DNA from 3 places in the Microbacterium croceum genome. Region 3 is predicted to be linked to each of the others. Evidence: predicted binding sites of a transcription regulator. Region 3 holds the regulator's gene; each other region holds the start of a gene.
What was found. The regulator HrcA, encoded in region 3, represses chaperone genes, less so after heat shock. The targets are predictions, from matches to a motif close to TTNGCACTCGNNNNNNNCGAGTGCNAA.

Region 1 (9,501 bases), 1.2 Mb from region 3:
CTGGTGCCCGCGGCGAAGAGCAGCAGCGGCACCGCCGTGGCCACGCCCGCCAGCGCGAGCAGGGTCGCATGCCAGACGCCCTGGGTGCCCATCGTGAGGCCCCCTGGGGTCTGCGCCACGATGATCAACTGCACGATCGCGATCGGGATCAGCCAGAACGACTCGAGGGTCAGCCCGCTGACCGCGTCGACCGCTGGCCCGATCTTCTTCTTGATGAGGCCGTAGAGGCCGAAGGAGGCCGTCAGCGAGAGCGCGATCCACGGGATCGAGCCGTGCGCGACCACGATCACGGCGACAGCGACAGCAGAGATCGCGATGGCGGCCCATTGGAGTCGGCGGATGCGCTCTCCCAGCACGAACACTCCGAGGAGCACGGTGGTGATCGGATTGATGAAGTAGCCGAGGCTGGTCTCGACCACGTTGTCGGTCAGGGTGCCGATGAGGAACGCCTGCCAGTTGACGTAGATCAGCAGGCCCGCCAACGCTGTCCACCCCAGCAGCTTCGGCTGACGGATGATCGCGCGGAAGGCGCCCCAGCCCCGCATCACCGTGAGCAGCACGAGGCAGAACACGAACGAGAGCAGCACCCGCCACGCCACGACCTCCCACGGCCCGGTGGGCTTGAGGAGGACGAAGTAGAGAGGAAGGACGCCCCAGAGCAGGTAGGCGGCTCCGGCGAATCCGACCCCGGCCATCTGTGTCGCGCGCGTGGTCGTGTCGGGAGTCACCGCACAACCCTATGCCCGCGGCGAACCCCTCCGATGCGCGGGAGGGAGAGCGCCGAGAGTTTGGCAGGAAACGGATGGTGCGTGTCCGAGCGCGCTCTGCCGTCGCCATCCGGACATGCAGAAGGGGCCCGGGCGCCGTAGCACCCGAGCCCCTTCGAGGAACGCTGATTCAGCGAACGACGACCGCGAGGACGTCGCGGGCCGACAGGACGAGGAACTCGTCTGCGCCGAACTTCACCTCGGTGCCGCCGTACTTGCTGTAGAGCACGCGGTCGCCCACGGCGACGTCGAGCGGAACACGGTTGCCGTTGTCGTCGATGCGACCGGGGCCGACCGCCACGACCTCGCCCTCCTGGGGCTTCTCCTTGGCGGTGTCGGGGATGACCAGGCCACTCGCGGTGGTCTGCTCGGCCTCGACCTGCTTGATGACGATGCGGTCCTCGAGCGGCTTGATGGAAACCGACACGGTCTACCTCTTCTTTCTTGACGCTGACACGAAAGACTTGTTCGCACTCTCAACCCGAGAGTGCTAATCCAGTCTATGCGCTCCGCTGGCACTCATGCAATGCGAGTGCCAATCCGCATCGTGCGCAGCACCTCCACCGCGGCGCCCGCGGCCTAGGCTGGGCATGTGGAGATGTCCGAACTGCAGGCCCTGCTGACCCCCGACGGTCTGGAGCTGCTCGACGGGCTCGGCCCGATCGACTCCACCGCCGAGGTGGCACGCGCCGTGTCTCGGCTGCGCGCCGCCGGCCACTCCCCCGCCCTGGTGTCGGCGGTGGTCGGCCAGGCGCATCTGCGTGCGAAGGCGACCGCGAAGTTCGGTGCGTTCGCCGCGCGGATGCTGTTCACCCGCGCCGGGCTCGAGCAGGCCACCCGTCTGCCGGTCGCGGTGCGTCACGCGCAGCGCATCCGGCGCGCCGGCATCACGAGCGTCGCCGATCTCGGCTGCGGCATCGGCGGTGACGCGCTCGCCTTCGCCGGGGCGGGCCTCGACGTGCTCGCCGTCGACGCTGACGAGGTCACCGCCGCGATCGCCGCGTACAACCTTGCGCCGTTCGGTCCTGTCGATGGCGCGGACTCCGGAACCGTCGTGCGGCACAGCACGGCAGAGGACGCCGACCTCTCGAGCAGCGGCGCGGTGTGGATGGATCCCGCACGCCGCACCTCGGGGCACAGCGAGACCCGCCGCGTCTCGGCCGACGACTACTCCCCCTCGCTGGACTGGGCGTTCGACCTCGCCGCCCGCGTGCCGACCGGCATCAAGCTGGGACCGGCGCACGATCGCGACGCCCTGCCGGCCGACGCGGAAGCGCAATGGGTGAGCGCCGACGGCAGCGTCGTCGAGCTCGTGGTCTGGACAGGAGTACTGGCGCGCCCCGGTATCCGGCGCGCGGCGCTGGTCATGCGCGGTGACCAGTCGTACGAGCTGACGGCGGGCGCCGACGCCGAGGACGCACCGGCGCGCGAACTCGGCTCCTTCCTCCACGAGCCGGACGGCGCCGTGATCCGTGCGCGCCTGATCGGTGACGTCGCGCGGAGTCTGGACGCCGGGATGCTCGACCCGCGGATCGCCTACCTCACGTCGGACGCCGCGGTCACCAGCCCGTTCGTGCAGACGTTCCGCGTGCGCGAGACCATGTCGGCGAACCCGAAGGCGATCAGCGCGGTGCTGAAGTCCGAGGGCATCGGCAGCCTGGAGATCAAGAAGCGCGGAGTCGATGTCGACCCGGCGGCGTTCCGCAAGAAGCTCACGCTGCGCGGCGATCGCAGCGCCACGCTGATCCTCACCAGGATCGGCGACCAGCGCCGCGCCATCCTCGCCGACCGGGTGCCGCCGGCCGCATAGGGAGGCTGCTCAACCTTTCGCGTCGCTGGACGGCGGGACCACGTCGATCGAGTCGCCGTCGTCGCCGCCGAGGCCGGACGCCGAGCCGTCGAACCACATCTCACCGTCCGTGGACACCGAGATCGATTCCGGATCGCGGATGATCGTGAGGTACGGCGTCTGGTTCGGCGTGTAGCCGACCTCCAGACTCCAGATCGTGGAGGCGTCGATCTCCCGACCGGGCACGACCTCGTCATCCGACACGTACACGGCGATGCCGTCGGACAGGGCATCCTCGCTCGGGCGGCAGGTCGATTGGCCCGCCGCCCCGTCGACGATGAGGCAGGTCTCCGAGCCGTTGCCGCTCCAGCGGTCGATGAGCCAGACCGGTGCGTCGCGGAAGTAGCCGACGATGGTGAGGTTCATGGCCTGCTCTCCGTCGACCAGCTCCTTCGCGCGCTCCCGCTCCTCGCCGGCGAACTGCGCGAGGAAGAGACCGGATTCGTCCCAGCGCTGGATGCTCACGAGCGGCACACCCGAGGTGGAGTACATCAGGTACGCCATGACGGTGTTCGACGACGAATCTCCCTCGCCTGGGATCGTCGTCACGGCCGATAATCCGAAGACACCCGTGCTCAGGTCGCCACTGTGCTGACAGGACTGGCCGGTCTCCGCGCCGACGTCGAGCACGAGGCACACGTTCTCGCCGTCGTTCCTGGTGCCATACCAGACCAGTGCGTCATCGTCCTGACCGATGGCACGCACCGAGCCCTCGTCGTACCCACCCTTCTCGGAGAGCTCCGCCCTGCGCTGCTGCTGCTCGTCGGTGAGGGGGATGTCGTCGCTCCGGGTTCCGAACAGCGCCCACCCCGCACCGACGCCGATCGCGAGCAGCACGACAGCGGCCACGGTGACGACGCGCCACTGCCCCCGCAGGAGCGCGCGTGCGCCGACGGAGTGACCACGCCCGGCGACAGCGCGCTCGGGTGGCACCGCAGCGCGGTCATCGGACCGTTCCGCGAACCCCGCGGCGATGTCCTGACCGGAACGCTCGGCCTGCTCCTGGATGACCGTGGTGTCGGCGAGCGTTTCGCCGACGGCGACAGGCTCGCCGTCGTGCGCCGCCGTGGCCGGAGCCTGCGGCGTCGCAGTGGTCTCCGCGCCCGACTGTTGGGGCCGGCGCCGCGTCAGCCGATCCAGGCGCTCGGCCTCCGCCGCGGTCAGTCCACCGCCGCGCCCATAGGCACGCGCCTGCAGGGCCCGCAGCTCGATGACCTCGTCGTCATCAGGCATCCGCCTATCCCAGCCTCTCGAACTGCATGGCCGCCCACACCAGCCAGCCCAGGCTGTACACCGTGGCGCAGAGACTCAGCACGAGCGCCCATCGCGCGATCGCGCGGCTCTCGACCGGGCGACGCAGAGACATGATCGACGCGATCACGGCGACGATCGCGAGCGGCACTCCCCAGCCGACGAAGAACGACGCCACGAGGGCGACGATCGCGGCGAGCAAGGCCCAGGGCGCCAACCGGGCGTCATCGACGCCGGTCGCCCCGGTCGACGGCTCCCACCCGGTCTCCGAGTCGTTGTCGATCGCCGGACCGGTGGCCACGACAGGTTCGATCCCGACCGGTCCCGTCGGAAGCTTGGTATAGCCGTCACGCCGCGCGCCGGGCAGCCGTGCATCGCCTACGGGGCGCTCCACCTCATCGCTCGGTCGATCGATGCTCGTGGGCGTGGAGGCGGCATCCGCGGCGGGTTCGCGCACGGGGTCTGCGTGCGGATCGGTCATGCCCGCACCGCCTCGCCGACCTGGATCTCGGTCACCGGGAGCGTCGAGTCCGCGCCGAACGCGAGCGTGGACGGCTGCCGACCCGCCGAGATCAACTCCGCCGCGAGCGCCGCGATCATCGCACCGTTGTCCGTGCAGAGCGAGAGCGGCGGAATGCGTACGGTCACTCCCGCGGCTGCGGCGCGCTCCAGGGCGACATCGCGCAAGCGACGGTTGGCGATGACTCCCCCGCCGAGGAGCAGGCGAGGAACGCCGAGGTCGGCGCATGCCGCGAGCGCCTTGGCCACGAGCACGTCGACCACCGCTTCGCGGAAGCTGGCGGCGACATCGGCGACGGGCACCTCGACGCCGTCGGCCTCGCACCGCTCCACCCATCGCGCGACGGCCGTCTTGAGCCCGGAGAACGAGAAGTCGTAGCGGTGCTTCGCCAGATCGGACGCCCGCGAGAGTCCGCGCGGGAACCGGATGGCGTCCGGGTCTCCATCGAGCGCCGCCCGGTCGATCTCGGGGCCCCCGGGGTACGGCAGAGAGAGCAGACGCGCGACCTTGTCGAACGCCTCCCCGGCGGCGTCGTCCATGGTCTCGCCGAGCAGTTCGACATCGGTGGTCAGGTCGCGCACGTGCAGCAACGACGTGTGACCGCCCGATACCAGGAGGGCGATCGTCGGGTATTCGAGGGGCTCGGAGTCGGCCGTGAGGATGTCGGCTGCGATGTGGCCGACCAGATGGTTCACGGCATACAGCGGCTTGCCGAGCGAGACGGCGAGGCCCTTCGCTGCCCCGACCCCGACCATGAGCGCTCCCGCGAGACCGGGGCCACTGGTCACAGCCACGGCATCGAGATCGTCGAGTCCCACGCCCGCCTCGGCGAGCGCGGCCTCGATCGACGGCTGCAGCGCCTCCAGGTGCGCGCGAGCCGCCACCTCCGGCACGACGCCCCCGTAGCGGGCGTGCTCGTCCATGCTCGAGGCGATCGTGTTGGACAGCAGCGTCCGACCGCGCACGACGCCGATCCCGGTCTCGTCGCAGCTGGTCTCGATCCCCAGCACCAGCGGCTCGCTCATGCGTTCGCCTCCTCGGTCGGCGCGGTCGATGCCGTCGTGCGGCGTCGGAGGTCGAGGCGCATGATGATCGCGTCGACGTCGTCCGGCTGATAGTAGTGCGGGCGGCGACCGATCTCCTGGAATCCCTCCGAGAGGTAGAGTCCCTCCGCCGTCGGATTGTCGGCGCGCACCTCGAGGAACACCTCGCGTGCGCCGCGCTCCGCCGCTGCGTCCAGGAGCGCGCGCAGCAGCGCACGACCCCGACCGCTGCCACGGTGCTCCGCGTCGAGTGCGATGGTCTGGATGTCGGCGTCAGCGCTCCCCCGCAGGGCGCGCACCCCGCCGTAGCCGATGACGACCCCGTCGTGCTCGTCCACCAGGTAGCGGCCGTGCGGGCTGGCGAGCTCGGCCGCCATGCTGTCGGCGCTCCACGCATCGCTCGGGAACGAGCGGTTCTCGATGAGCATGATCGCGTCGAGGTCGGCCGGTGTCGCCACCCGGAGCGTCATGAGCCCACCCGCTTGGGCACGCCGGGGACGCGCACGTCGGGCTGGCGCAGGTAGAGGGGCTCGGAATCGCCGAGCTCGCGCCCCGCGGCCAGAGCCTTGGCGCCGACCCGAGCGAGGTCGGCTGCCGAGAGCGTCGCGACATCGACCCGACGGATGCCGGCGAGAAACTCATCGGCCTCGGCCTGCGGCACGAGCGACGTGGCGGCGATGAGGTGCGGGATGCCGTCTGCATCCATCCCGTCGAAGACCGAGATCGCGACCTCGCGGCGGCGCGCATCTGTCACGACCGCGAACGGGCCCTCGACGCCGTCTGTCTCGATCGCAGTGAGCGCGGCCGCGTAGTGGCTGGGGACAGGGACGACCGGGATGCCACGTCCCAGAGCGAACGCGCGGGCAGCGGCGATGCCGATGCGAAGGCCGGTGAACGGTCCTGGCCCCATGCCGGCGACGATGTGACTGATCTCCGCGGAGCCCGCGCCGTCCAGCGCGCGCACGAGCAGGTCGCCGATGACCTCGGCATGTCCGAGCGGGTCGACCGCCGCGGCTTCGGAGCGTGAAGAGCCGTCGGGGTCGACGACAGCGACGGCTGTTCCCAGAGAAGTGTCGACGGCGAGGATCACCCTTCCAGGGTAGTCGGCGTTCACAACTCCTCAGAGTCGGTACGTGTGATCGTCGCCACGACCCGATTCGACCGACCGAGGCGCCGTTCTCGAGGAGTTGTGAACCTCCGGGCGCTCGGGGATGACGTGGTCGCAGCCGTGTGCGGTGCTCAGCGCGCGCCGCGCGTGATGGTCACGATGCGCGGGGCATCGGAATCCAGCTCGGAGGGCTCAATGTCGTGACCGGACGCGCCGACCGGACGCTCCAGCTCGATATCCCACCAGGAGTCCGCGAGGTCCTCGGCCATGCCACGGCCCCACTCGATCACCACGACAGAGCGCACGAGGTCGAGGTCGAGGTCGTCGAGCTCTGCGCCGGTGCCCAGCCGATACGCGTCGACGTGCACCAGCGGCGCCCTGCCGACCAGTGACGGATGCGTTCGGGCGATCACGAAGGTCGGGCTCTGCACCGGCCCCCGCACGCCGAGTCCCTCCGCCAGGCCGCGGGTGAAGGTCGTCTTGCCGGCACCGAGCGGCCCGGTCAGGATCAGCAGGTCCCCGGCCTCCAGCTGCTCGCCGATGCGCCGACCGAGCTGTTCCATGGCGTCGGAGGTCGCGATCTCCGAGCGGCCCAGAAACGAGGGGTCCAGGCTCATGACGACTTCCGGGGCACTCGTGCGCCGATGCGCGTGACGATCTCGTAGTTGATCGTGCTCGCCGCCTCGGCCCAGTCCGCCGCCGAGGGCACGCCCAGCGTGGGGTCGCCGAACAGCACGACTTCATCGCCGATCGACACCGGGGTGTCGCCGACGTCGACCAGGAACTGATCCATCGCGATGCGTCCGACATTGGTGAAGCGGCGTCCGGCGATGCTGACCGGCAGCTTTCCCGAGGCATGCCGCGGGACCCCGTCGGCGTATCCGAGGGGCACGAGCACGAGCGTCGTGTCGCGATCGGTGCGGTGGTCGTAGCCGTACGAGACCCCGGTACCGGCAGGAACTCGGCGCACAGCGGCGACCGCCGCACGCAGTGTCATCGCCGGACGCAGTCCGAGTTCGGCGGAGGTGCGGTCGTCGAAGGGCGAGAGGCCGTAGATCCCGACGCCGACACGGACGGCATCCAGCCGCATCTCGGGCCTGTCGATGGCGGCCGCGGTGGCGGAGATGTGGCGGATCTCGGGCCGGATGCCGAACGAGGCCGCGGCGGCAACGCCCTCCTCGAACTTCGCCAGCGCCGCGCGGTCGTCATCGAGCGAGGTGTTCGAGAGGTGGCTGAAGAGTCCGACGACGCGCAGCCGTCCGATCCGTTCCAGGCGCGCCGCCTCCGCCAGCACCCGACGCCAGTCCGCCGGAGCGATGCCGTTGCGCGAGAGGCCGGTCTCGAACTTCAGATGCACTCCGACCGGACGATCGACGCTGGCCACACGTGCGGCGGCCTCCAACTGGTCGAACGAGGAGATACCGAGCTCGATGTTCTCCGCGGCCGCCTGCGCGAACGTCTCCCCCGGCGCGTGCAGCCAGGCCATGATCGGTGCGGTGATCCCCTGTCGACGCAGCTCGAGCGCCTCGGGGATCTCGGCCACGCCGAGCCTTGTCGCTCCCCCGGAGAGAGCCGCGACGGCCGATGCCGCCGCCCCGTGGCCATAGGCGTTGGCCTTGACGACGGCGATCACCTCGACGCCGGTGAGGCGGCGGAAATGGCGCACGTTGTCGGCGATCGCATCGAGATCGATGGTCGCCTCACGGAACGGGACGGTCACAGCGGTGCTCCTTCAGCGACGACGAACGCGGTGGCGAGCCCCGCATCGTGGGACATGGTCAGGTGCAGCCGGGTGATGCCGCGCTCCTCGATCACCTGCGCGGTCGATCCGGAGAGCACGAAGTGCGGACGCCCTGACGGTTCGGAGGCGATCTCGATCTCGGTCCAGTGCACGCCGTCCGAGCCGCCGAGAGTCTTGATCAGCGCCTCTTTCGCGGCATACCGGGCAGCGAGCGACGGGAGGCGCAGACCACGCTCCGACGGTGCGAAGAGCCGCTCCAGGAGGCGCGGCGTCCGCTCGAGCGTCCGCTCGAACCGCGGGATGTCCACGAGGTCGATGCCGGTCCCGATGATCACCCGTTCAGCCTACCCGCGCGCTGAGACCCGACTGCGGCAGACGCCCGCACCGAGTGCAATGGAAACCGCCGAGTGCACGGCATCCTCACGCCAGGATGCCGTGCACTCGGCACGTCGTCGTGCGCTCGGCGATCGAGCGGGAGAGCCTACTCGACCGTGACGGACTTCGCGAGGTTGCGCGGCTGATCGACGTCGAGCCCCTTGGCGGTGGCGAGCGCCATCGCGAAGATCTGCAGCGGGACGACCGCCAACAGCGGCTCGAACATCGCACCGGCGAGCGGGATGCGGATGACCTCGTCGGCGAACGGCAGCACCGCGGCGTCGCCCTCTTCGGCGATCACGATCACCCGAGCGCCGCGGGCGCGGATCTCCTGGATGTTCGAGACGACCTTGGAGTGCACCAGCGCCGAGTGACGCGGCGAGGGCACGAGGACGAAGACCGGCTGTCCGGGCTCGATGAGCGCGATCGGGCCATGCTTGAGCTCGCCGGCGGCGAAGCCCTCGGCGTGGATGTAGGAGATCTCCTTGAGCTTGAGCGCACCCTCGAGCGCGATCGGGTAGCCCACGTGGCGGCCGAGGAACAGCACGGAGCGGGTGTCGGCCATCCAGCCGGCGAGCTCTGTGACGTGCTCCTGCTCGCTCTCGAGCACCTTGGCGATCTTCTCCGGGAGCGCCGCGAGCTCGGCGACGTCGACGGATGCATCGGCGATCGCTCCGCGCACACGACCCATGTGCAGGCCGAGGAGCAGGAGTGCCGTGATCTGCGCCGAGAACGCCTTGGTGGATGCCACGGCGACCTCAGGACCGGCGTGCGTGTAGACGACCGCATCCGACTCGCGCGGGATGGTGGCCCCCTGCGTATTGCACACCGAAAGGGTGCGCGCACC
Region 2 (9,501 bases), on a different contig from region 3:
GCCAAGATCACCCACTTCTACACGCTCATCCTCGGCCTGGTCCTCATGACCATCTCCTCGCTCTGGATGCTCTACGCGCTGCTCTTCGCCGGCCGGTCGTGGAAGCGGTACATGCTGATCGCGAGTCTGGCGACCCTGCTGAATCCCGCCATCCACTACCTCGTCCTGTTCACTCTGTTCTTCGCGATCACGGTGGTCACCCTGCTGATCGGGGAGATCGGTCACTGGATCCGGCTCGGCGGCCCGGCGCGGCTGCGATCGCTCCCGAGACGCGTGCGGCGCGTCCTCGTCGGACGACGGCGATGGACCCGACTGCGGGTATGGTTCCGAGGCTGGTCTGCGACGACGACCGGGCGCGTGGTTCTCGCTGTGCTCATCTACGCGGTGGTCACGCTCGTGCCGTATGCGCTCTTCGTGAAGTACGTCGCGCTCGCGGGGGTGTCGAACCTCTCCGACACCGTGCCCGGCGACTTCTACTTCATCCAGGATGCATCGGTGTCGTGGCTGCACGAGCTGTCCTGGGACCTGGCCGGCATCACCGACAAGATCCTCTTCGGCGACTACCTGGCCAAGGTGCCCCGCTATCCCGACGCCCTCTACAGCCTGTTGCTCTTCGTCCCGCTCCTGATTCCGCCGGTGCGCCGACGGCTCTTTCGCACGCGCCCGCACCGGCAGTTGCTCGGCGTCATCTACGTCGCGATCGGCTTCGCGCTCTGGGCGACCATCGGCTACGGCGAACCGCTGTGGTTCCCGACCTTCCATCGGACGCTCGCGGCCCTCGCGATCACCGCGAATGAGAGCCACTCCGCGATCGGCAACCTGATCGTGACGGCAGCCGGCACCGTGGTGCAGATCCTCCGGTTCCCGCACCGATTCCAACTCATCCTGTTCATGCTGGCGCCGCTCGTCATGTCGCTGACGCTCGCCTACCTCATCGATGCGGTGAGCGCTCGTTGGCTGCGCCCGAGCAGGCAGCGCCTGGCCCGAGTGCCGCGGCCACGCCGCGTCGCTCGGGCGGGAGCCGCGACCGCACGTGCCCGCAGCGCGCTCCTTCTCAAACTCCTCGCCACCGCGTGCATCGGTGCCATCTTCTTCACGCCGTTCTGGGCGAACGATCCGTATCGGACGGTGTTCGGTTCGGGGAACATGGCAGGTTTCCTCTCGCCGTTCCCCCTGGGCGATCTGAAGGAGCTCAAGCACGCCCTCAACGAACTCCCCGAGGGGAAGACCGTCGTCCTGCCGCCGACGGAGACCGCGAAACTGGTCGCCGACACCAACGGGGTCGACCACAAGTTCATCGACAAGTTCTTCATCTACTACCTCGACAAGCCGAGCTACTACTACGGGCTCACGGGGGATGTGAAGAACAAGTTCGACTTCTTCCTCATCCTGCGCGGTCTGTACTACCAGCAGGACTGGTGGATCAATGTCGCACGCGACATCGATGTGAAGTACATCGTCGTGAATCGCAAGATCCACTCCAACGGCGGGATCGGGGCGGAGTACCTGCCGAATGTGGAGAGCTTCGTGGAGCCGGGCCTCGCGCGCCTGAAGGATGACGTCGCGCTCCGGTTCGAGAACGACAGCTACGCCCTCTACGAGATCACCGATCAACCGCGACCGGACCGCGTCACACTCCTCGTGGATTCGAGCTGGCAGAGCTATCTCGATCTCGTGTTCAACCGGCGCAACCTGAGTCGCTGCTACGACTTCGAGTTCACCCCGTACTTCGAACCGGGCAGCCTCACCCCGGGTGCTCCGGTGGAGCTCCTCACGGACGACGTCGGCACCTCGGCGCTGAACCTCTGGCTGCTGGACCATCCAGACGCCATCTCCGGGCCGGACGAGCGCATGTTCGCGTTCAACCCCGACGTCGTCGCGTCCAACTACTACCTGTCGCCGATGTTCCGTTCCTTCCTCCTGTTCTCGAACACGAAGTGGAACCGTACGGGGATGATCACGCCGGGCGTCTTCGGCACCCTTCGCGGCTCCTTCATCGGTCTCCCTCGGGCAACCGAGATCAGCGTCCCCGTGAAGGTTCCCGAATCCGGCAGGTACCGCGTGCTGATGCGCACGGCCAACACGGCGAACGTGCTCCATGTCACCGCGCCGACGCTCGACTACGACGAGACCCTCGAGCTGCGCTCACCCAGCGAGAACATGAAGCTGTTCCCCACGGCCGACGTGTACGGGACGGATCGGGTCGCGGTCGACGCCTCGGCACTGTCCGTCGCCGATCTCGAGAAGTCGATCCCGGACGAGCTCGTGCCGGTGAACTTCGGCTACAGCTACCAGGACCTCGGCGTCGTGGACGCGACGGCCGGGACCCATACGTTCGCGATCGACAAGACCGACACGAATCCGATGCTCTTCGAGGGCATGATGCTCGTCCCGGAGGAGATCTACCAGGGCCTGCGACTCCCCGCGAACGTCACCCCGATCACGGACCCGAACGACCTCGACTGCTCCGAGTTCACGCCCAGCACCGGCACCACCGACGGCTACGTCGACCCTGCAGCCAACCCTGAGCACGCGAACCTGACTGAAGACGAGCTGCTCAACCTCGCGGCCGCTGACGTGCAGGACCTCGCACCTCCTGCCGGCGGTGTCGTCGGATCCAGCTGGATGGGCGTCGCCCTCACGCTCCTGCTGCTCATCGCGAGCGGACTCGTGGTGCGATGGCGTTCCCGGCTGCACCCGGGCGACGACGAGCAGGAGTCCGCGGCACCAGACGACCATCCGCCGCCCCCACCGAAGGAGTCCCCGCATGAATGACGACTCGCGCAGAATCGTGTTCCTCGGCACTCATGGCCAGCGCAACATCGGCGACGAACTGCTGTTGGAGACGTTCCTGACCCAGTTGGGCGACCAGCACCACTACATCGTGAACAGCTACGATCCGGACTTCACCCGGTCGCAACTGCAGGGCCGGTTCGACGTCGATGTGATCGACACCGCCCGTGACCGGCGACGACTGCTGCGCGAACTCCTCCGGTGCGACCTGCTGTGCTTCGGCGGCGGCTCGATCATCAAGGAGCTCTACGCCTCCACCGGCCGCAACGCCTACTCGACGATGCTGATGATCCTCGCGATCGTGACGTTCACGCGCCGGATCGCGCGTCGGCCCATCGCGATGCTCAACGTCGGGGTCGGTCCGATCCGCAGCCCTCGCGGGCTGCGCATCGCCCGGATGATCCTGTCCCAGGTCGATGAGCTGACCGTCCGCGACGCGCTATCTGTTGCGACGTGTCGTTCCGTCGGCATCGAGCCGCGGCTCGCCACCGATGCGGTGTTCTCTGCGGATGCCGAGTGGCTTCTCGGGGCGAACGATCCGCGGCGGCCCGCATCGGGCGGCTCGGACGGCGCGGACGGCTCGGACGAGTCGACGACGCGCTCGAGCACCCCCGCATCGCCTCGCACCCCGGTGCGGGTGGCGCTCAACCTGAACTACGACATCGAGAACGCAGACAACTGGGAGCCCTTCCTCTCACAGCTGGGACTCGTGCTCGAGAGGGTGCACGCTGCGCACCCCCTCGAGCTGCACGCACTTCCGATGCAGAAGGGCTTCAAACAGCACGACGACGTGGAGGTGCTGGAGGGCTTCGCTGCCCGCGTGCCGTCGCTCCGCTTCATCCCGCACGACCTCGCCGCCCATCTCGACGCCGCGCGCGTCATCGAGAGCTGCGACCTCCTCATCAGCGAGCGGTTGCACGCGATCGTCATCGCGTCGATCATCGGCCGTCCGTCCTTCGTGCTGGCCTACGACGTCAAGGTCAGGGAGCTGGCGACCACGCTCGAGCTCACGCCCTGGAGCGTCGACATCAACGAGCCGTTCGACGTCACCGCAGTGAGCGACCGGATCATCGGCGTGATCGATCAGCGCGTCGTCCTCGGCGCCCAGGTGGCGCAGCGCAGCGCAGAGCTGCGTGAGGACGCGCGTGCGAACTTCGCGCGTGCCCGACAGTGGGTGGCACGAACTCGACGTCGTTCGCGGCCCGCAGGCGCGGTGGCTCGGACCGAGCCGGACGAATGACGCCTCTGAGCGGAGCCGCCGGGCCGCACCATCCGCGCGGGTAGGCTCGACAGGTGACCCCGACCCGCGTACTCCCCGCTCCGGTGGCACTCGGGGGAGCGGTCGCGATCGGGATGATGACGGCGATCCAGGCGCGCATCAACGGCGTCCTCGGCGTCCGCCTCGATGACGGCATCGTCGCCGGCTTCGTGTCCTTCAGCGTGGGACTGCTCGCGCTCGTGGTCGTGGTCGCCGCGCTTCCTTCCGGACGCCGCGGCGTCGGGCGGCTGTGGCGCGGGGTTCGCGGCCGCGCTATCCCGGTGTGGATGCTGCTGGGTGGCGCCTGCGGCGCGCTCACCGTGTCGACCCAGGGCCTCACCGCCGGCGTGCTGGGCGTCTCGCTCTTCACGGTCGGGGTGGTCGCGGGGCAGACGCTGCACGGGCTCGTGCTCGATCGGATCGGATTCGGTCCGGCCGGGGTGGTCGCGGTCACGCCGGGGCGCGTTCTCGGTGGGCTGCTCGCGCTCGCCGCGGTCGGCATCTCGCTCAGCGGAGATGTGCTGGCGACGGCGCCGCTGTGGATGCTGCTGCTGCCGTTCGCCGCCGGTGTCGGAATCGCCTGGCAGGCCGCGACGAACGGCCGCCTCGCACAGCGGGTGCAGTCGCCTATCGTCGCGACGCTCATGAGCTTCATCGCTGGGACCGTCGTGCTGCTGCTCGCCGCCGGGGTGAGCATCGCCCTGCGCGGTGCCCCGAACGCCCTTCCGGGCGAACCCTGGCTGTATCTCGGCGGATTCCTCGGCTTCGCCTACATCCTGCTCGGCGCGTTCATCGTCGGCCAGACCGGTGTGCTGCTGATGGGACTCGGATCGGTGCTCGGACAGCTGACGACCTCGGTCGTCATCGACCTGCTCTGGCCCCCGGCATCCGGCCCTGCCGCCTGGCAGATCATCGGGATGGTGGTCGTGGCCGCAGCATCCGTCGCCGTGGCGCTGCCGCGTCGCCGTCGCAGAGCCTAAGAGGCTACTTCTTCTTCGGCTTCGGCTTCGGCATCCGGCTGACGTGCTTCCGCGCGTCGACGGCTTTGCGTCGTCCTGGCTTCTTACCCGCAGGCTTGCCGCCGACGTAGAGCCAGCCCAGGAGCTCCTCGTTCTTGCCCAGCCCGTGCGCCTTCGCGATGGCCTTCGCCCGCGTGTAGTGCCCGGTGCGCCAGAGCACGCCCCATCCGGCATCATCGAGCAGCAGGCTCAGCATGTGCGCGACACCCGAGGCGACCGCCTCCTGCTCCCAGCGAGGCACCTTGTCGCTCTTGCGATAGCTGGCGACGACGGCGATCAGCAGCGGGGCGCGCAGCGGTTTCGTCGACGGTGACGTGTCTCCCTGCGCTTTCGAGATCGCGGCGCCCAGGACCTCGCGGTCGGAGCCGCGAAGCTCGATCAGCCGCCATGGGCGTAGCGAGGAGTGGTCGGCGACGCGCCCTGCCGCAGCGACGAGCGTGAGCAGCTCCTCGTGAGACGGTGCGGTGTCGTCGACCTTCGACCAGGACTGGCGTGCGCGGACGGCGTCGAGCGCGGTCACGACGCTTCGGGGGTGAAGTTCAGCGCGATCGAGTTCATGCAGTACCGGTCACCGGTCGGCGTGCCGAAGCCGTCGGGGAAGACGTGGCCGAGGTGAGAGCCGCAATTCGCGCAGCGCACCTCGGTGCGCACCATGCCCAGGGTCGTGTCCTCGATCAGCTCGACCGCTTCGGGGCGGATCGACTCGTAGAAGCTCGGCCATCCGCATCCGGAGTCGAACTTGGTGCCGCTCCGGAAGAGCTCTGCCCCGCAGGCGCCGCACGTGTAGAGGCCGGCGCGGCCCTCGTCGAGCAGCTCTCCGGTCCAGGCGCGTTCGGTCGCCGCTTGGCGCAATACGGCGTACTGCTCAGCGCCGAGTTCCTCGCGCCATTCGTCTTCGGTCTTGTCCACGCTGTAGGCCATGCGTCCTCCTGGGTCCCTTCCATTGTCCCTCCTTCGACGGGTGACGGCTGCGGAGGGCGACAATGGGCGTATGACGGATGCCGTGCAGCTGCGCTACGCCCGCTTCGCCGCAGAGGAGGCTCCCGGCCGCAGCGCCCTGTACGAGGAGTGGGCTCGCGGCGTCGCCGACGACGCCGAGATCCGGGAGATCCTCGCGCGCATCCCGGAGAACCGCCGTCAGCCTCCGCTCGTGTTCGCCGTGACCCGCCTGCTCGGTGCGCCGCTCGAGGGCTATCCGCACTGGCGCGACTTCGTGCTCCGTCATGCGGATGACGTCGTCACGGAGTGCGCGGTCCGCTCGCTCCAGACCAACGAGCCGCTGCGACTCGCCGCTCTGCTGCCGGTGCTGTCGGAGATCGACGGACCGCTCGCACTGCTCGAGCTCGGCGCCGCTGCCGGGCTGTGCCTGTACCCCGATCGCTACTCGTACCGGTTCGTCGGCGAAGAGGGACGCCTCCGTGCCGCACTCGATCCGGCGTCAGGCGAGTCGACCGTGGTGCTGACGAGCCGGGTGACCGGCGCGCTGCCGCGCGTGCGCCTGCCCCACGTGGTGTGGCGGGCGGGGATCGACCTCGCGCCCCTGGACGTCACGGAGGAGCGAGATCGGCGCTGGCTGCGAGGACTCGTGTGGCCAGGGGAGTCAGGACGCGAGGACCGCATCGAGGCTGCGGCGGCCATCGTCGCCGCCGACCCTCCCCGGCTCGTCGCCGGCGATGCGCTGGCACAGCTGGACGCGCTCGTGGCCCAGGCGCCGCGCGATGCGACGCTCGTGATCACCACCCCGGGGGTGCTCGTGCACATCCCGCGCGCGCACCGCACGGCGTTGGTCGAACGGCTCAAGGAGCTTCCTGCCCGATGGATCACTATCGATCCTCCCGCTCTGCTCGACATCTGGACTCCCGCGGTCGACCCTGCGACCTGGCCGGGCTTCGTCGTCGCCCTGGACGGCGATGTCCGCGCATCGGCGGATCCGCTCGGCCGTCACTGGGAGTGGCGCGGCGCTTCCGCGGCGCAGGAGTCCTAACCTGGAGCCATGCTCGGAGACCTCACGGAGCGCGATCGCGCTGTCCTCCACCTGGAGGCGGCCTGGCCGCGCCACAGTGGGGCGAAGGAGGAGGTCATCCGTGCTCAGCTCGGCATGAGCGCGGCGCGGTACTACCAGGTGCTCGGGCGTCTGGTCGAGTCGGATGCGGCTCTCGAATACGACCCGATGCTCGTGCGGCGTCTGCGCAGACTTCGCGATTCCCGCGCCTCCCATCGTGCCATGCGCACTCCCGGCTTCGTGGGCTGAGAGCCTGCGCTTGCGCCATCTGCGCGCGTGGATGCGGATTGCCAGGTGTGTGCCGCTAGCATCGAGGGGTGTCAAAGCCCACCCGCGATCGCTTCGATGATGTCCCTCGCACCTCCGGCCGGGTCGGGGCGCACCGTGCAGAAGCCCCGGGGATGAACGGCTGGGTCGTGCTGCTGTGGTCCTTCGTCGCCGCGCTCGTGCTGATCATCGCCGGTATCTTCGGGTCTCTCGTGGTCATGGGGCGCATCGACCTCTTCCCCGAATCCGCGCCGAGCGCCGTGCCCACCCCGGAGGAGACCGGAGTGGTCGACACCGCCTTCTCGGTGATGATCCTCAACGCGACGCCGGACGAGGGCCTCGACGCGCTGATGCGCGAGCTCCTGATCAACAACGGTTGGGCCGCTGACACGGTCTACGCGAGCGACAGCGACAGCACGGACTTCGCCACGACGACCGTGTACTACGTCGAGGACGACGATGAGCTCGCGGCGATCGGTCTGGCGAACCTCATCGGCGGCGCCGACGTGCAGCAGAGCGATGTGTACGCAGGCCTCAACCGCACAGACGGGGAGCAGCTCACCGTCGTGATCGGCCTCGACCGCTCCACCACGGCTCCGGTGGCGCCCAGCGACGATCCCGCCTCCTGACGCACGAGCGCCGCCCTGCTCCGGCGGCTTGCACTCGGAGGGGTCGAGTGCCAGAATGGCGTTAGCACTCTCACACTCTGAGTGCTAAACCCAACGTCTACGTCCAGGAGGGACGAAAAAACTCATGGCAAAGATCATTGCTTTCGATGAGGAGGCCCGCCGCGGCCTCGAGCGCGGCCTCAACATCCTCGCCGACGCGGTCAAGGTGACCCTCGGCCCGCGTGGTCGCAACGTCGTGCTCGAGAAGAAGTGGGGCGCCCCCACCATCACGAACGACGGTGTGTCCATCGCCAAGGAGATCGAGCTGGACGACCCGTACGAGAAGATCGGCGCGGAGCTCGTCAAGGAGGTCGCCAAGAAGACCGACGACGTCGCGGGCGACGGAACCACCACCGCCACCGTTCTGGCCCAGGCGCTCGTGCGCGAGGGTCTGCGCAACGTCGCAGCCGGCGCTGACCCGATCTCGCTCAAGCGCGGCATCGAGAAGGCCGTCGCCGCGATCACCGAGGAGCTGCTGTCCAGCGCCAAGGAGATCGAGTCCAAGGAGCAGATCGCCGCCACGGCTTCCATCTCCGCTGCTGACCCGGCCATCGGCGAGCTCATCGCCGAGGCGATCGACAAGGTCGGCAAGGAAGGCGTCGTCACCGTCGAGGAGTCGCAGACCTTCGGCACCGAGCTCGAGCTCACCGAGGGAATGCGCTTCGACAAGGGCTACCTGAACCCGTACTTCGTCACGGACCCCGACCGCCAGGAAGCCGTCTTCGAAGACGCGTACATCCTGATCGCGAACCAGAAGATCTCCAACATCAAGGACCTTCTGCCCATCGTCGACAAGGTGATCCAGGACGGCAAGGAGCTCGTCATCATCGCCGAGGATGTCGAGGGCGAAGCACTGGCGACGCTCGTGCTGAACAAGCTCAAGGGCATCTTCAAGTCTGTCGCCGTCAAGGCTCCCGGCTTCGGCGACCGTCGCAAGGCGCAGCTGCAGGACATCGCGATCCTCACCGGTGGTCAGGTCATCACCGAAGAGGTCGGCCTCAAGCTGGAGAACGCCACGCTCGACCTGCTGGGCCGTGCGCGCAAGGTCATCGTCACCAAGGACGAGACCACGATCGTCGAGGGCGCCGGTGAGGCAGACCAGATCGACGGTCGCGTGACCCAGATCCGTCGCGAGATCGAGAACACCGACAGCGACTATGACCGCGAGAAGCTGCAGGAGCGTCTGGCCAAGCTGGCCGGTGGCGTCGCCGTCATCAAGGCCGGAGCCGCGACCGAGGTCGAGCTCAAGGAGCGCAAGCACCGCATCGAGGACGCCGTCCGCAACGCGAAGGCAGCCGTCGAGGAGGGCATCGTCCCCGGTGGTGGCGTCGCGCTGATCCAGGCCGGCACCAAGGCCCTCGCCACGCTCACCCTCACGGGTGACGAGGCGACCGGTGTGAACATCGTTCGTGTCGCGATCGAGGCTCCGCTCAAGCAGATCGCCCTCAACGCCGGTCTCGAGCCGGGTGTGGTCGCGAACACGGTTGCCGGGCT
Region 3 (9,501 bases):
CCAGTAGGGTGGAAATCATGCGGCGCGGGACTTTCCGAGACGACACGGTGGACTATGCGGCCGTGGGTGCGACCCACGCGCCCGATCTGATGCAGTATCCGCCGGAGCGCAGCATCCCGGCGGAGGATTCCTGGCGGATCGGCAGCGGGGTCGAGCGCTTCCAGAGCGCCGGCGAGGCGCTGCTCTCCTGGACCGCCCAGCGCGCCGCCGGTCTCGACGTCGAAGACGTGCGTCCCGCGCCCGGTCCTGCCTACGCGGGCGTGAGCTTCGATGCAGAGGGCAATCCGATCGCGCCGAGCAAACGCGACGTCGAGCCTCGCTACGACGCGGAGGGGATGCCGTTCGTCGGCCCCGGGATGACGCTGCACCTGCGGGGCCGTGTGGGAGGCATGCGCGCCGACGCGGAGCTCCGCGTCATCTCGGTGACCGAGGAGACTCGCCGGATCGGCTTCGTCTTGGGAACCGTCGGTGGTTCGGTCGTCAGCGGCGAGGAGTCCTTCGACCTCGTCTGGCGTGAGGACAACGACGAGGTCTGGTTCACCGTGCGCGCTTTCGACTCCCCGAACTCTCTGCTGTACCGCACAGTCCCCGCGCTCGTGAAGCGTCGCCGTCGCGAACTCTTCGCCCGTTACCTCCGGGCGATCTCCCCGCTCTACGCGACCCCGCTCTGATGGCGGGACCTCTTCCGCTGGGGGATCCGGCACCGGCCGACGGTCAGCTTCCCGACGATCTGCCGATCGACACGAGCGTGCCGTTCTCGGCGTACCTGCACATCCCGTTCTGCCGTGTGCGCTGCGGGTACTGCGACTTCAACACCTACACCTCCAGCGAGCTCCGCGGCGCGAAGCAGGAGGACTACGCGAGCACCCTCGAGGCCGAGATCACTCTTGCGCGCCGGGTGCTCGGCGACGCCGGCGCGCTGCGCCCGATGGACACGGTCTTCTTCGGCGGAGGAACGCCCACGCTCCTGCCGGCCGGAGACCTGGCGCGGATGCTCGACACCGCCGTCTCGGCCTTCGGGCTGGCGGACGGAGCAGAGGTGACGGTCGAGGCGAACCCCGACACCGTCACGCCCGAGGTCGCGCGCACTCTGGCGCAGGCCGGTGTCACGCGCCTGTCCGTCGGGATGCAGTCGGCTGTGCCGCACGTGCTCGCCGCCCTCGACCGCACGCACCGGCCGGAGAACGTGCGCACCGCCGTCGCTGCCGCGAAGGACGCCGGTCTCGCGGTGAGCGTGGATCTGATCTACGGTGCGCCGGGGGAGTCGCTCGCCGATTGGGAAGCGTCACTCGATGCCGCTCTCGCGCTGGAGTCGGACCACATCTCGGCCTATGCGCTGATCATCGAGGACGGCACGAAGCTCGCTCGACAGATCAGACGCGGTGAGGTCCCCACTCCGGACGACGATGTGCAGGCCGATATGTACGAGCTCGCCGATGCGCGACTCGGAGCGGCCGGGTTCGACTGGTACGAGGTCAGCAACTGGGCACGTAGCCCCGAGCAGCGATCACGCCACAACCTCGCGTACTGGCGGGGGAGCGACTGGTGGGGCTTCGGTCCCGGCGCGCACAGCCACGTCGCCGGTCTGCGCTGGTGGAACGTGAAGCACCCCGCCGCCTACGCGCAGCGCCTCGCCGCCGCCGAGTCTCCGGCCGCCGGCACCGAGCGTCCGGACGCCGAGGCCCGGACGCTGGAGCGTGTGCTCCTGCTCAGCCGCCTCGCCGAGGGGATCGCCGTCGCCGAGCTCCCGGAGGGCAGCCGCACACGGGTGGCAGGACTCATCGCCGACGGGATGGTCGACGCCGCATCTGCGCTGCGTGGGCGCGTGACTCTCACGCTGCGCGGGCGGCTGCTCGCAGACGCCGTGGTGCGGGAACTGACTGACTGACGCTCAGCGCGGGAGCAGATCGAGCCCGGTCGTCCGGCGCTGCGGGACCGTCGTGGTGGCGGTGTCGAACAGGCGCGTGGTGCGGGATGCGCCATACGCCGGCCAGCCGGGGTCGCCGGTCGTGATGAACGCGACCCAGGCGGCGTTCATCTCCACGGCGAGACGTCGCGGCGCATCCGGCCCGGCGAGCCGGTGCGCCTCTTCATCGTCGAGCCTGTCGAACACGAAGCCGAGCTCGAGGGCATGCGCAGCACGCAGATCGCGCACCGGGCTCGGCCAGGCGAACTCGTACACGAACGTCGATGACGGCTTCGCCTGTGCCACACGGGTGAGCCCGCGGCGCAGGATCATGTCGGTGGCGAGCTGACCGAAGACCTCGCCGGTGGAGGCGCCGGGCCATTCGTCGCGATACGCCTTCACCGCGCGGCGGGGGATGCGCAGGGCCAGCGACGCGAGGAAGAGCTTCGTCTCGTTGATGCCGGCGAGCGCCTCCGGAGGGAACCACAGCCGGTACTCGTCGGTGTTGGTGCCGATCAGCAGCGGAGTGTCGATCGTTGCGAGGACGTCGTGCGGCGACTGCGGGAGGCTCTCGGGGTCGATCGCGACCTGGAATCCGGGCGCTCCGCCGAGCGGTGATGAGCCGGCCGACTGCTGACGGCGGGCCTCGAGGAGATCCTCGGGTGGGATGGCGGCGAACGAGGCGCGATCGGCGCGGACCCCGAGTCGCTTCGCCATCTGGGTGGTGACGCGACCGGCCTTGGCGGGGGTCTGCGCCTCGAGCGGACCCGATTCGATGATGGCGCGCGCGATCAGCGCGCGGGAGTCCTCGCGAGCGAGGAGAGCGGCCACGAGGGCTCCTCCCGCGGATTCCCCCATCGCGGTGGTCTGCGCGGGGTCGCCGCCGAACGCCGCGATCTCGGCATGCACCCATTCGAGTGCGGCGGCGACATCGCGGACGCCGAGGTTGCGCGGGGCATCATCGAGCACCGAGAACCCCTCGGCACCGAGGCGGTAGTTGATCGACACGAAGACGATGCCTGCCCTCGCGAACACGGCGCCGTCGTAGAGCGAGAGTGCAGCCGTGCCGCGCTCCAGAGCACCGCCGTGGATCCAGAGCACGACGGGCGCACCGGCCGCATTCGCAGGCGCCCAGACATTCGCCGTGAGGATGTCGTCGCCGGGGATGTGGACCGAGCCGAGCAGTTCGCCGATCGCCCCGGGATAGGGGAGCTGCGGCGCGGTGGGACCGAACGCGGTGGCGCTGCGCACGCCGTCCCAAGCCGCGACTGGTTGCGGCGCGCGGAAGCGGTTCTCGCCGAAGGGTGGCGCGGCGTAGGGGATGCCGAGGAAGCGGTGGATGCCGTCCGTCGTGGTTCCCTGGACGGTGCCGGCGCGGAGGGTGATCTGGGGATCGGACGTCATGCTCGTCATCGTAGGCGGTTCGCACGGCGAGGACGTTCACGAAGGAGTCGAGCGGCGAGGCGGCGGAAAGCTCTGCGCACCGGTAGAATTGGCACTCTGAGTATCCGAGTGCCAGCGGAAGGGGAAGTCGATGGTCACCGAGCGAGGACTCCAGGTTCTCCGCGCGATCGTGCAGGACTACGTCGAGACCCACGAACCCGTCGGCAGCCGCTCGATCGTCGACCGGCACTCCTTCGGCGTGTCTGCTGCGACGATCCGCAATGACATGGCGCTGCTCGAAGACGAGGAGCTGATCACGGCTCCGCACACGTCGTCCGGCCGGGTGCCGACCGATAAGGGCTACCGCGTCTTCGTCAATCACCTCGCCCAGTTGCGGCCGATGTCTGCGGCGCAACGCTCGGCGATCGAGTCCTTCCTTGCGGAGCCGGCGGACCTCGATGACCTCATGGTTCGCACCGTGCGCGTGCTGACCCAGCTCACCGGCCAGGTGGCACTCGCTCAGTACCCGTCGTTCGCTCGCGCGCACCTCACGCACCTCGAACTCGTCGCGCTCGCCCCCAACAGGCTCCTGATCGTGCTCGTGACCGATGCCGGTGGTGTGTCGCAGCGCATCGTGCCGCTCCCGGTCGAGCTCGACGAGACGGAGCTGGCGCTGCTGCGCGCTCGGCTCTCCGCACTGATCACCGGCCGTGCCGTCAGCGACGCGGCGGATCGTCTGCAGGGCCTCCTCGCCATGGCGGACACGCCCAACGACGCGGCGCTGCGCACGCTCGCCGCGATCGTGATCGACGAGCTGGGTGAGTTCCGTCAGGAGAAGCTCGTCATGGCAGGTGCCGCGACGCTCGCTCGCCGCGAGCAGGACTTCCGCGGCAGCATCCATCCGCTCCTCGAGGCCATCGAGGAACAGGTGACCCTGCTGCGGCTGATGAGCGAGATGGTGACCGACGAGCACGGCCTTGCGGCGAGCATCGGTACGGAGAATGCGCCGTTCGGCCTCGGTGAGGCTTCGATCGTCGCGAGCAACTACGCCGCCCCCAGCGGGATGGCACGTGTCGGCGTCATGGGACCGACACGCATGGATTATCCGAGCAACCTCGCGGCAGCGCGGGCGGTCGCCCGTTACCTGACGCGGATGCTCGATGAAGACGAGGCGAGCCGCTGACCGCGGCTCCCAGACGACAGACACGCGCAGAAAGGCGATTGTGGCGGACCATTATGAGGTTCTCGGGGTGTCCCGGGACGCTTCCACCGATGAGATCAAGAAGGCGTACCGGCGCCTCGCGCGGCAGCTGCACCCGGATGTGAATCCGGGGGAGGATGCCGCAGAGCAGTTCAAGCTCGTCACCCACGCGTACGACGTGCTCAGCGACGACGAGTCGCGCCGTCGCTACGACATGGGCGGCGGAGACGGCGCGGCCGGGAACTTCGGAGGGTTCGGTGGCTTCGGCGACATCTTCGAGACGTTCTTCGGTGCCGCGCAGGGCGGCGGACGTGGCGGACGGCCGCGCTCACGTCGGGAACGCGGCCAGGACGCTCTGGTCCGCGTGACCCTCGACCTCGGCGATGTCGTGTTCGGCGCGCATCGTGACATCGAGGTCGACACGGCAGTGCTCTGCGAGACCTGTCAGGGGTCCTGTTGCCAGGAAGGCACATCGCCCGTCACCTGCGACATCTGCGGCGGTTCCGGCCACGTGCAGCGCCAGGTGCGCAGTCTGCTCGGCAATGTCGTCACCTCGCAGCCCTGCGGCACGTGCGAGGGCTACGGCACCACGATCCCGTACCCGTGCGGAACCTGCGGAGGGCAGGGCCGTGTGCGCTCGCGCCGCACCGTGTCGCTCGACATCCCGGCAGGCGTCGAGACCGGTCTGCGTCTGCAGCTTCCCGGCTCCGGCGAGGTGGGCAAGGCAGGCGGCCCCCACGGCGACCTGTACGTCGAGGTCACGGTGAACCCCCACGCGGCCTTCAGCCGTGACGGCGACGATCTGCTCGCAACGCTCGAGGTGTCGATGACCGATGCGATCCTCGGAACCGAGACCGCGATCCAGGGGCTCGACGGCGAGGTGGACCTCGAGATCCGTCCTGGCGTGCAGTCCGGTGACGTGCTCACGATCAAAGGGCGAGGTATCACGCCGCTCCGCGGCACGCAGCGCGGCGACCTCCGCGTGGGCGTGCAGGTCGTGACACCCACCAAGCTCGATTCGGCGCAGCGCGCACTCATCGAGGACTTCGCCAAGAAGGCGAAGTCCCCGGGTCCGCAGCTCGCGCAGTTCCAGCAGGGTCTGTTCTCCAAGCTCCGCGACCGGTTCCGCGGACAGCACTGACCCATGGCTCTGCACTTCCTCCTCGAATCCGCTTCGGACGCCGTGGTCGGCGGCGTCGTGTCACTGACGGGTGCGGAGGCGAAGCACGCAGCGGTCGTGCGTCGGGTGCGGGTCGGCGAGGCGATCACGATCGGCGATGGGGCCGGCGTCTGGCTGACCGGCGTCGCCGAGCAGGTCGCTCCGTCTCGCGTGGATGTGCGCATCTCCGCACGGTCGGAGGAAGCCGCATCGATTCCGCGACTGGTCCTGGTCCAGGCGCTGGCGAAGGGTGATCGCGACGAGCTCGCGGTGCAGGCGGCCTGCGAGCTCGGCGTCGATGAGATCGTGCCGTGGCAGGCGAGCCGGAGCGTGTCTCGGTGGGAAGGCCCCAAAGCGGTCAGGGGGCGCGAACGCTGGACGACGATCGTCCGAGAAGCCGCCAAGCAGTCGCATCGGGCGTGGCTGCCGGCGGTGTCACCGCCGGTCTCCACGACACAGCTCATGGAGCGCGCGTCGTCTCAACGCGTGCTGATACTGGACCCCGGTGCAACGACGCGTCTGTCGGCTGTCGAGCCGGATGGGCGTGACCTGGTGCTCGTCGTCGGCCCCGAGGGGGGTATCTCCGACGCGGAGATCGCGAAGCTCACTGCCGCGGGTGCGGAACGCGTGCTGATCGGCGATACGGTCCTGCGCACGTCGACGGCAGGGCCTGCGGCCATAGCAGTTCTCTCGGTGGCTCTCGGCCGATGGTGAAGAAAGGTGCGCGCCCACTGGGGGCGCGCACCTTCTCTCTCGAACTCTCGGGCCGGCGGCCCTCAGGGGAGCAGCGGCTTGAGTTCGGCCCACTCCGCGAGTGCGCGGGCGCGTCCAGCGATCACTCCGAGCAGACCCAGTCGTGTCTGACGGACAGCGGGGTCATCGTCCAGCACGCGCACGTCGTTGAAGAATCGGTCGATGTGGGGGGCCAGACGTCGGAGCTCGGTGAGGAAGACGTCGATGCCGTCGTTCTCCGTCAGAGCGGAGTCGAAGACTCGCACGTGCTCGGCGAAAGCGACGTCTTCGGTCCCTCCACCGCCATCGATCTCGCCGACGATATCGGCGGGGGTGATGTTGACGACGCGCAGAAGCGCCTCGAACTCCGCGGTGAAGTTCTCTGATCCCAGCCAGGTCTCGATCGTCTCGATCGCGTGATCGGCCGCGCTGGGGCTGTCGATGAGGGGGAGGGCCGCGCGGACGATCGCGACATCGTGTCCCTCGGATACGAGCTGCTGGGAATAGCGCTTCTCGAGAACGTCCACCACAGCGGCACGGACGGAGTCCGTCACCTCAAGTCCCTGGAGGGACAGTCCGGATGCGGCGCGGGCGATGCCGGTGCCGATGGAGATGCTGAGGTCGGGCCGACTGCGCAGCACGCCGATGATCCCGCCGGCGATTCGACGGATACCGAACGGATCGGAGCTGCCGGTCGAGCTGATCCCGACGGCGGTGAGGCCGGTGAGCAGGTCGAAACGGTCCGCGAGCGAGAGCACGGCACCGGGCGTGGTCTCGGGGAGAACCGCGCCGGAGAAGCGCGGGCGCTCCATCTCTTCGATCGCCGTGCTCGTCGCCTCGTCCAGGCCGGCGCGGAGCGCGTACTCCTTCGCCATGGTGCCCGCAAGGCCGGAGAACTCGATGACGAGTTGCGAGGCGAGGTCGAACTTCGCCACAGCACCGGCCTCTCGGACGACCGCACGATCTTCTGCGGCGAGCTCAGCGAGCTCAGCGAACTCCGTGGCGAGCGCTTCGATCCGTCGCGAACGGTCGAGGAAGGAACCGAGACGATCCTCGACGAGCAGTTTGTCGAGCATCAGCCGGAATTCGGCTGGGGTCTTCTCGAGATCCGCGCGCCAGAAGAACTTCGCGTCCTCGAACCGGGCACGCAGCACGTTCTCGTTGCCGCCGCGGACGACTGCCTCATCGAACGGACCGTTCGCGACGATGATGAACGAGTTGCTCAGTGCGCCGTCCACCCAGATCGGGAGGTAGCGCTGGTGCTTCTTCATGACCGTGGTGAGCACAGACGACGGAACCTGAAGATACTCGGCGCTGAACGAGCCGAGGATCGGACCGGGGGCTTCGACGAGATCGGTGATCTCGTCGATGAGGCCGGAGTCTCCGTCGACGTCGATCACGCCGCCGACGGATGCGGCGAGCCTCTCGGCGGCCGTGACGATCAGCGCACGCCTCTCCTCCCGATCGAGGATGATGTTCTCCTCGCGAAGGATCCGGTCGAACTCCTCGAGAGATCCCACATCGCGCACGGGAGGCTCGCTGGTCCGCAGCACCCTGGTGCTGTGCGCCGAGGTGACGGTGGAGACCGTGAACGCGATCTCCACGGAGCCCCAGAGCGCGAGCAACCACCGGATCGGGCGCGCGTAGCTCAGCTCGGGATCCGACCATCGGATGTTCTTGTCGGCGCGGAGCCCTCGGACGACCTGCTCGAAGACGGAGGAGAGCACCTCGGTCACCGAGCGGCCGGGGAGTGTCCGCTTCACGGCGACGTGGCGGACGCCGTTGACGTCGACCTCGACGATCTCGTCGACGGTCGCCTCGTTCTTCCGGAGGAATCCGTTCAGGGCGTTGGTCGGGGCGCCGTCGGCATCGAAAGCCGCGGTCCAGCGGGGACCACGGGCCACATGCTCGAGCTCTGACTCTATGGCGGGTACGGCGGTTAGCCGCGCCACGACTCGGCGGGGGGTGCTGTCCACCCGGAGATCCTCGAAGCCGAGGCGGGTCGCTGCCAAGGCGCCCTCGAGGAGATGGCGAACGCTCTCGGCGATCGCCGAGACCTCCGAGGACGGCAGCTCTTCGAGTCCGATCTCGAACAGCACGTCCGCGGGGGCTGTCTCGGGGTCCACGGGAACGGCGTCGGCGTGTGCCGCCGCGTGTGGAACCGGCGATTCGCCGAGGGGGTGATCGAGCTCGTCACGGATCTCGACCCAGAGACGTGCGCAGTCGCGGACCAGGTTCCGCATCAGGGCGAAGGCCTTGGTGCGTTCCGTCGTGCTCACGGCACCGCGGGCATCGAGAACGTTGAACGCGTGGCTGCACTTCAAGGCGAAGCTGTATGCCGGGACGGGAAGCCGGTTCTCCACCAGCCTGCGGGCTTCGAGCGCATACGCGTCGAACAGCTGTCTCGAGGTCTCGATGTCCGCGTCGTCGAGGTAGTACCGGCTCATCTCATACTCGGACTGGCCGAAGATCTCGCCGTACGAGACGCCACTGGAGTACTCGATGTCACGGAAGTGGTCGACACCCTGGAGGGCCATGAGAATCCGCTCGAGCCCGTAGGTGATCTCCACCGGGATCGGGCTCAGGTTGATGCCTCCCAGCTGCTGGAAGTAGGTGAACTGGGTGATCTCCATGCCGTCGAGCCAGACCTCCCACCCCAGCCCCCATGCGCCGAGCGCCGGTGAGGCCCAGTTGTCTTCGACGAAGCGGACATCGTGCGCCTGAAGGTCGACGCCGATGGCCTCGAGACTCTTGAGGTACAGCTCCTGCGGGTTGCCCGGTTCCGGCTTCAAGATCACCTGGAACTGGTGGTGGGTCTGCAGACGGTTCGGGTTGAGGCCGTAGCGAGAGTCGTCGGGGCGCACGCTGGGCTCGACGTAGGCGACGCTCCACGGCTCGGGACCGAGCACCCGGAGTGCTGTCGAAGGGTTTGCCGTACCGGCACCGACCTCGGCGTTCAACGGCTGCATCACCATGCACCCGACGCCTGCCCAGTACTCCTGGAGCTTCAAGATCGCATCCTGCATGGAGAGCGCGTGCTTCGTCACCTATACCTCGGTTCCTCGATCACCCGACCTCGGCCGACGCGGCCTCGCAACTCGACGGACGGCGCGCGTCGAT

Region 1: a site for HrcA is predicted at 1,280-1,306, ahead of groES (co-chaperone GroES). Genes of this name have one in related genera too.
Region 2: a site for HrcA is predicted at 8,030-8,056, ahead of groL (chaperonin GroEL). Genes of this name have one in related genera too.

The regions. Positions count from the first base shown of each region.
Region 1 is NZ_JAHWXN010000001.1:1,523,013-1,532,513, reverse strand. It holds gene rarD (EamA family transporter RarD) at 1-728, opposite strand, end outside; gene groES (co-chaperone GroES) at 898-1,194, opposite strand; gene KZC51_RS07300 (class I SAM-dependent methyltransferase) at 1,360-2,577, shown strand; gene KZC51_RS07295 (hypothetical protein) at 2,587-3,849, opposite strand; gene KZC51_RS07290 (hypothetical protein) at 3,854-4,348, opposite strand; gene tsaD (tRNA (adenosine(37)-N6)-threonylcarbamoyltransferase complex transferase subunit TsaD) at 4,345-5,412, opposite strand; gene rimI (ribosomal protein S18-alanine N-acetyltransferase) at 5,409-5,900, opposite strand; gene tsaB (tRNA (adenosine(37)-N6)-threonylcarbamoyltransferase complex dimerization subunit type 1 TsaB) at 5,897-6,520, opposite strand; gene tsaE (tRNA (adenosine(37)-N6)-threonylcarbamoyltransferase complex ATPase subunit type 1 TsaE) at 6,670-7,155, opposite strand; gene alr (alanine racemase) at 7,152-8,258, opposite strand; gene KZC51_RS07260 (holo-ACP synthase) at 8,255-8,614, opposite strand; gene glmS (glutamine--fructose-6-phosphate transaminase (isomerizing)) at 8,761-9,501, opposite strand, start outside.
Region 2 is NZ_JAHWXN010000002.1:298,001-307,501, reverse strand. It holds gene KZC51_RS15485 (hypothetical protein) at 1-2,775, shown strand, start outside; gene KZC51_RS15480 (polysaccharide pyruvyl transferase family protein) at 2,768-4,033, shown strand; gene KZC51_RS17895 (DMT family transporter) at 4,117-5,031, shown strand; gene KZC51_RS15470 (nitroreductase family protein) at 5,036-5,590, opposite strand; gene msrB (peptide-methionine (R)-S-oxide reductase MsrB) at 5,587-5,991, opposite strand; gene KZC51_RS15460 (DUF2332 family protein) at 6,062-7,054, shown strand; gene KZC51_RS15455 (DUF3263 domain-containing protein) at 7,064-7,321, shown strand; gene KZC51_RS15450 (LytR C-terminal domain-containing protein) at 7,390-7,968, shown strand; gene groL (chaperonin GroEL) at 8,093-9,501, shown strand, end outside.
Region 3 is NZ_JAHWXN010000001.1:2,721,601-2,731,101, reverse strand. It holds gene KZC51_RS12945 (DUF1990 domain-containing protein) at 18-671, shown strand; gene hemW (radical SAM family heme chaperone HemW) at 671-1,888, shown strand; gene KZC51_RS12935 (carboxylesterase/lipase family protein) at 1,892-3,310, opposite strand; gene hrcA (heat-inducible transcriptional repressor HrcA) at 3,441-4,472, shown strand; gene dnaJ (molecular chaperone DnaJ) at 4,513-5,631, shown strand; gene KZC51_RS12920 (16S rRNA (uracil(1498)-N(3))-methyltransferase) at 5,635-6,363, shown strand; gene KZC51_RS12915 (glycine--tRNA ligase) at 6,426-9,428, opposite strand.